Regions from separate parts of the Bacillus sp. Brlt_9 genome, predicted to be linked through region 1. Evidence: riboswitches for the same ligand, from Rfam matches in the RefSeq annotation. Region 1 holds a riboswitch; each other region holds the start of a gene.
What was found. A riboswitch is a leader RNA that binds a small molecule or an ion and turns the genes downstream of it on or off. The one in region 1 is predicted to bind thiamine pyrophosphate.

Region 1 (2,207 bases):
TTCAAGAAATCGTAAGTTCTATAGTTGAGTTAAGAGCGGGCGCTCAGTCACAAGAAACTGCAGTACCACAGTATTTAGGTATTGTATATGAAATGGAAGATAAGATGGAAGAGATAACGAATGCTGCAAAACAAATGACGAAAGAGTCTGAAGGTATAGAGCATCATTCAGGAAAAGGAAACGGTGTTACTAAACAGGCGATTAATCAAATGAATATAATACAAAATGCAGTACAAGATTTATCTTCTATCATTTATTCTTTGGAAGTGAGATCAAAAGAAATTAGTGATATTGTAACTGTAATTACAAGTATTTCAAATCAAACTAATTCGCTAGCTTTACATGCTACTATTGAAGCTTCACGTGCTGAGGAAACTGGAGACGGATTTGCTGTTGTGGCTGATGAAGTGCGTAAATTAGCAGAGCAGACGGAAGCATCAGCAAAAGATATAGCAAAATTAATAGGGGAAACACAAGCTGGAACGGAAGAAGCTGTTGTTTCAATGCAAAAAACTTCAAAAGAAGTAGAATCTGGAATTATACTTGTTGAAAGTAGTGGTGCTTTCTTTGAAAAAATTTCGAAATCAGCACAAACTGTTACCAATCAAGTTAGAGTTGTTTCTAGCAATTCAAGTGATATATTGCAAAATAGCCAAAATATTGTACGTGTTGTCAATGACCTATCACTTATCGCAAATAAGTATGCGAATAGTAGTAGTAATGTTGAAGAAAGCATGAAAGAACAGAAAATGTCTGTACAAGATATTGCTGAATTAGCCAGTTCTTTAAGCTGGCTTTCACAGGAGTTACAAGAGTTAATTGGTGAATTCAAAAGTTAAATGAAATGATTATACGTACTTTTGTTTGTTCAATAAAATAAATCATGCTACAATGAAAACGAATTAAGGACCGGGGAGCCAATTGGCTGAGAGGATGTAAACAAACATCGACCCTCAACCTGATCTGGATAATGCCAGCGTAGGGAGTTACTTAAAGTGATGTAGCATATGTTATTCTATAATAACTTGCATACAAGGCTTTCCTACGCAGTAGGAAAGCCTTTTCTTGTTTTAACATTTCATATTATAAGGGGGATTTTACTATGTCACAACAAGTTACAATTTCATTTTCAGTAGTACCACAAGCGAAGAACAAAGATGTGTATTCTGTTGTTGATAAAGCAATTGAGGTTGTACAACAATCGGGAGTTCGTTATGAAGTAGGGGCAATGGAAACAACGCTGGAAGGAGAATTAGATGTACTTCTTGATGTCATTAAACGTGCACAACAAGCGTGTGTGGATGCTGGAGCAGAAGAAGTAATTACTTCTATTAAAATCCATTATCGTCCAAGCACTGGTGTAACGATAGATGAAAAAGTTTGGAAGTACCGTGATGAATATGCAAAACCAGAAGCAATCTAAAATAATTACAACAATTTGGCTTATCCTTCTCATTGCGATATGGGAAGGATCTGTTTCATTATTTAAAATTGAACCGTGGATTTTACCGAAGCCTTCTGCCATTGTTCAAGAATTAATTGGAATGAAAGATTTACTATTACCGAATACGATGCAAACGCTGCAAGAGGTTATAATTGGACTGTTCTTTGCGATTTTAATTGGGACAAGTATTGCAATTATTATGGACGTTATTCCTTTATTTCGTATTTTAATAAATCCGTTGCTTGTTATTTCGCAAACGATTCCAATCGTTGTACTTGCACCGTTATTTATTATTTGGTTTGGATATGGAATGCTACCAAAAGTAATGGTAGTCATACTCGTTTGTTTCTTCCCGATTGCGCTTAGCATTTTAGAAGGTTTTCAAACAGTAGATAAAAATATGTTGAAGTTGTTGCAAACGATGAAGGCAACGAAATGGCAAGTTTACCAGAAAGTAAAGTTTCCAGCAGTACTTCCATACTTTTTCTCAGGGTTAAAAATTGCAGTGACATATAGCGTAATGGGAGCGATTATTGGAGAATGGCTCGGTGCCAGTGAAGGATTAGGAGTTATGCTTACGAGGGCTACGAAATCCTTTTTAACAGCCCGAGTATTTGGTGTTGCAGCAATCATTGTTATGGTGACATTATGCCTGTATTTTATCGTAGAGTTTATGGCAAGAATAACAGCACCATGGATATATAGAAAGGACGGCAGAAAATGAAAAAAGGTTTAAAAGTTATGTTGGCGGCCTTATTAGCAG
Region 2 (2,207 bases), on a different contig from region 1:
TCGCTGTCTCTAAAAGAGAAATTATCTCTCCAATCCCTTCATCCATTTGTACACCATATGAAATAATGAATGGCTTTTTCTCGTTTTTGTCATTTTCTTTAAGAGTGGCAAGTAATTCTTCACATCCTTTTCCACTTCTTGCAACGACAGGAACGACTGTTACTCCTAGTAATTCTGATAATCGTTTTACATCAATTACAATGCCTCGTTGCTTTGCCACATCGACCATATTTAATCCAATTGAAACGGCCTTACCAAATTCAAGTAATTGCAACGTTAAATGCATATTTCGTTCAAACTGCGAAGAATCCACGATATTTAACATATGATTAAATTCTTCTGTTAGTAGAAAGTTTGTTACAACACCTTCATCACGTGAAACTGGATTTAAATCATAGACGCCTGGTAAATCAATTAATGTTCCTCTTCTATCTTTTAATTTACCAACCTTCTTTTCTACTGTTACACCGCTCCAGTTTCCTACATACTCATAAGAACCAGTAAGTGCATTAAATAATGATGTTTTCCCTGTATTCGGATTCCCTAGCAAAGCTACCTTATTCACGCTAATTCCACCTTTATCATTTTCGCGTCACAATGACGAATACTAATTAACTGTCCACGACACTCCAATGTACAAGGACCTTTGAACATCGCCTTTTGCTTCATGCGAAGTTCGCTTCCTTCAGAAAGGCCAAAAGCAGCCAGTCTTCTCTTTAGTAACTGATCTAACGATTGAATACTTTTTACTAACACTTTCTCGCCAATTTTAATATCTACTAAGCTCATAACCTTCCCCCTCCGAAGAGAATGATAATTATTTTCAAAAAAATTATAGCATACTCTATTTCTCTTGTACTATACCCTTTTGCTTCATATTTATTAACATTTCGCTACAATTCTATTTCAATAATTGTCATAACAGATTCGTTTGCCATTCTCATCCATTTCGCTTACAATAAACAATAGCAAATAAAGAATCTCGTTATCACTGGGGGAGCCATGCCGCTGAGAGGGAACACTTCGTTCCGACCCTTCGAACCTGTTAGTTAATGCTAACGCAGGGATTGTGCAAACGTCCGAAATACATACCTCTTTTTATTTACGTATTTCGTATCCTCCTATGATATCTATTCTTTTTTGTACAACTTGGATTTAGGGGGAGACAACATGCGTAACACCAATTTACAAGCGATGATCGAATCTGCAATTCTTGCAGCCTTCGCCTTGGTCATCGACATTTTACCAATATCAATCAAACTTCCAACAGGCGGTTCCATTTCATTCGCTATGATTCCTATTTTTATTATTGCATACCGCTGGGGCTTCAAAATGGCTTTCTTAGGAGGCTTAATTTGGGGATTATTACAAATTGTCGTGGGCGATGCCATTATCGTCACACCAATTCAAGTACTAATTGAATACTTCGTTGCTTTCGCATTCATTGGATTTGCTGGTTTATTCTATCGTCCAATTCAAAAAGCACTTTTAACATCCAATGAAAATAGCTTAGAACAATCTACTTTAGGTAGCCGTAAAGACAAACCTTCACAAAAACAAAACGAAGGAAAGAAAGTTATTGGTTACATTATTGTTGCTACATTTGTTGGTAGCTTTGCACGTTATTTCTGTCACTTTATTGCCGGTATTATTTTCTGGGGACAATATGCACCGAAAGGTCAATCAGCTGTCCTATATTCATTAATCGTAAACGGCAGTGTAATGATTGGTTCCTATATTCTATGTACCGTTTTGCTTATATTTTTATTTCTTACTTCACCACGCTTATTCAAGAGCATCAATGCTTATCAAATAAATGCAAACAAAAAGAGCGCTTCATAAGCGCTCTTTTTTCATATCGTAATATCAATTAAAAAAACAATAAATGCACAAAAGAAAATAAATACCATTATACTTAGCCAATTGCTATGCACGGTTCATCGACTCCTTACATAACCTCATTTTCTAACCAGATTATATCGCTAAAAAATAAAGATTAGGTAAAGATAATATGAAAATAAATTAAAAAAGCGTAGCATGCATCATCTACGCTTTTTTCGGTAAGTAAAAGTAAAATAACACACCGTCTTCTGTATTCTTTGCTCCATATTCAGCATCGTGTAGTTCTAAAATGTTCTTTGAAATAGCAAGCCCAAGCCCCGTTCCGCCTTGTGAGCGCTGGCGGGATGCATCCACGCGATAAAAAC
Region 3 (2,207 bases), on a different contig from region 1:
ACTGTGATGCCTTTTACTAAAGGCTGTGAACCGTTAGAAACGAATGCTTTTTGTACGTAACCTGTTTTGCCATTATGTAAAATTTTATACCACTCGCCTTGTTCTTCTTGAATGGTAACGAATTTCCCATTTGGTAATACATCTAAAATTGAAGATTCTAAATTAGGTTCAGAACGAACGTTTAATGCATTGGCATTAACGATGTATTGATTATTAGATTGAAGTTTGTTTTTTAGTAGAATAGCATCTTTTTGTACGTAACCTACTTTATTATTAACAGATACTTTATACCAGCCATTAGTTGTTTCAAGTATGTTCACTTTCGTATTAAAGCGAATTGTATCAATTGAAGAGCTATTTGCGTTATCTTTTGTATGTAAGGTTACTTGATCGACTTTGACATATCCAGTTTTCACACTAGATAATTGTTCAGCGTTGGCTGTTTGTACATTTGTTTCTCCCATAGAAGGAAGTAAAGAGGCAATTGCGACAGTAGTTGCTGTTAAAGCAGTGGCTTTCATATTCATATAATAGAGACCTCCTCTAGTTGTATAGTTGTAATTTTATTATAGTATAAAGATATAATATAGTGGGTGTATTCACATAAATGTAATATGAAATCAATATAAAAATAAATTTTTTGAGGATAATGATTCCTTATTATCCAATTAATTAGGATAATAATTTCTAAGATAGAATATAAGTATTATATAGTTTCTTTATTTTGTTGACAATTGAGAAAATTAAAACAGTTGATGATGTCTTATTACGATGTTATACTGACAGTGATAATTTCATAGTTTGCTAGGAGAGCTGGTGTTGCCAGCTGAGAGTAGGCCGTAAGCCTTTGATCCTTTTCATTACCTGATCTAGATTATGCTAGCGTAGGGAAGCAATTCGGACAATAATATTAAGTCCCCGTTTCTTTGCGTATAGAAACGGGGATTTTTTGTTTGAAAATTTCATATTGAAACCACTAGGGGTGCTTGTTGTGCTGAGAGAGGAATAATCCTTAACCCTTATAACACCTGATCTAGGTAATACTAGCGAAGGGAAGTGGAGCAACGAATAAATTATAATTTTATTTGCTGTAACCACTTCTTATTTAGAAGTGGTTTTTTATTTATATACACATACTGGAAGGGGATAGGGAAATGAAATTTTGCGATAGATTATTAGAAACTGTACAACCAGTTTGGGAGATGAGTCATAATCATCCGTTTGTAGTAGGTATGGGGGATGGCACGTTAGAAAAAGATAAGTTTCAGTATTACATTATTCAAGATTATTTATATTTGTTAGATTATGCAAAGCTATATGCGATTGGTGTTGTAAAAGCAACGAATCCACAAGTAATGGGGAAATTTGCTGAACAAATTGATGGCATATTAAATGGAGAAATGACAATCCATAAACAATATGCAAAAAGACTTGGAATTTCTATAGAGGAGATAGAGTCTGCAAAGCCATCTGCTAAGAATTTAGCTTATACAAATTACATGATGTCTGTATCTCAAAATGGCACACTTGCAGAATTAATAGCAGCACTTCTTCCGTGTATGTGGAGCTACTGGGAAATTGGAAAGCGTTTAAATGATATTCCTGGAGCAAGAGATCATGAGTTCTTTGGTGAGTGGATTCAAGGATATAGTTCTGAAGAATACGGTAACCTTTGTATTTGGTTAATAGATTTATTAAATGAAATGGCAGTTGGAAAATCTGACAAAGAGCTAGATCGATTAGAGGAGATTTTCCTATATTCCAGTCGATTTGAATATTTATTCTGGGATATGTCCTACCGTAAGGAGATGTGGGGATTTGAGGAGCAAGAACATACTACAGTTTCATAATGTTTCTTTTCATTATGATGAGAAACCAATCATCAATGAATTAAATGCTTCTATACAAGATAAAGAGTTTGTAAGTATTATTGGACCGAGTGGATGCGGGAAAAGTACTCTATTTCGCCTTATTACAGGTTTAGAAGAAGCAAGTACTGGGCAGATAGAGCTGACAGAAACAAAGAGCCATCCTGTAGGGTATATGCCTCAAAAAGATATGCTCTTGCCGTGGAGAACGATTATTGAGAATGCTGCTCTGCCGCTAGAGTGCCAAGGTGTACAGAAGAAAGAAGCACAAATAAAGGCAAAGGAACTGCTACATAAATTTGGCTTACAAGGGTATGAGACAAAGTATCCGAAAGATTT

Region 2: another riboswitch for thiamine pyrophosphate. It lies ahead of thiT (energy-coupled thiamine transporter ThiT); the one in region 1 lies ahead of VF726_RS24880 (MTH1187 family thiamine-binding protein).
Region 3: another riboswitch for thiamine pyrophosphate. It lies ahead of tenA (thiaminase II); the one in region 1 lies ahead of VF726_RS24880 (MTH1187 family thiamine-binding protein).

The regions. Positions count from the first base shown of each region.
Region 1 is NZ_JAYJLO010000008.1:106,624-108,830, forward strand. Features, by position in the region: gene VF726_RS24875 (methyl-accepting chemotaxis protein) at 1-839, shown strand, start outside; TPP riboswitch at 901-1,002, shown strand; gene VF726_RS24880 (MTH1187 family thiamine-binding protein) at 1,103-1,423, shown strand; gene VF726_RS24885 (ABC transporter permease) at 1,395-2,168, shown strand; gene VF726_RS24890 (ABC transporter substrate-binding protein) at 2,165-2,207, shown strand, end outside.
Region 2 is NZ_JAYJLO010000002.1:69,214-71,420, reverse strand. Features, by position in the region: gene feoB (ferrous iron transport protein B) at 1-565, opposite strand, end outside; gene VF726_RS06520 (FeoA family protein) at 562-789, opposite strand; TPP riboswitch at 984-1,085, shown strand; gene thiT (energy-coupled thiamine transporter ThiT) at 1,171-1,842, shown strand; gene VF726_RS06510 (sensor histidine kinase) at 2,047-2,207, opposite strand, start outside.
Region 3 is NZ_JAYJLO010000012.1:72,244-74,450, reverse strand. Features, by position in the region: gene VF726_RS28285 (SH3 domain-containing protein) at 1-527, opposite strand, end outside; TPP riboswitch at 797-908, shown strand; TPP riboswitch at 969-1,072, shown strand; gene tenA (thiaminase II) at 1,155-1,850, shown strand; gene VF726_RS28275 (ABC transporter ATP-binding protein) at 1,819-2,207, shown strand, end outside.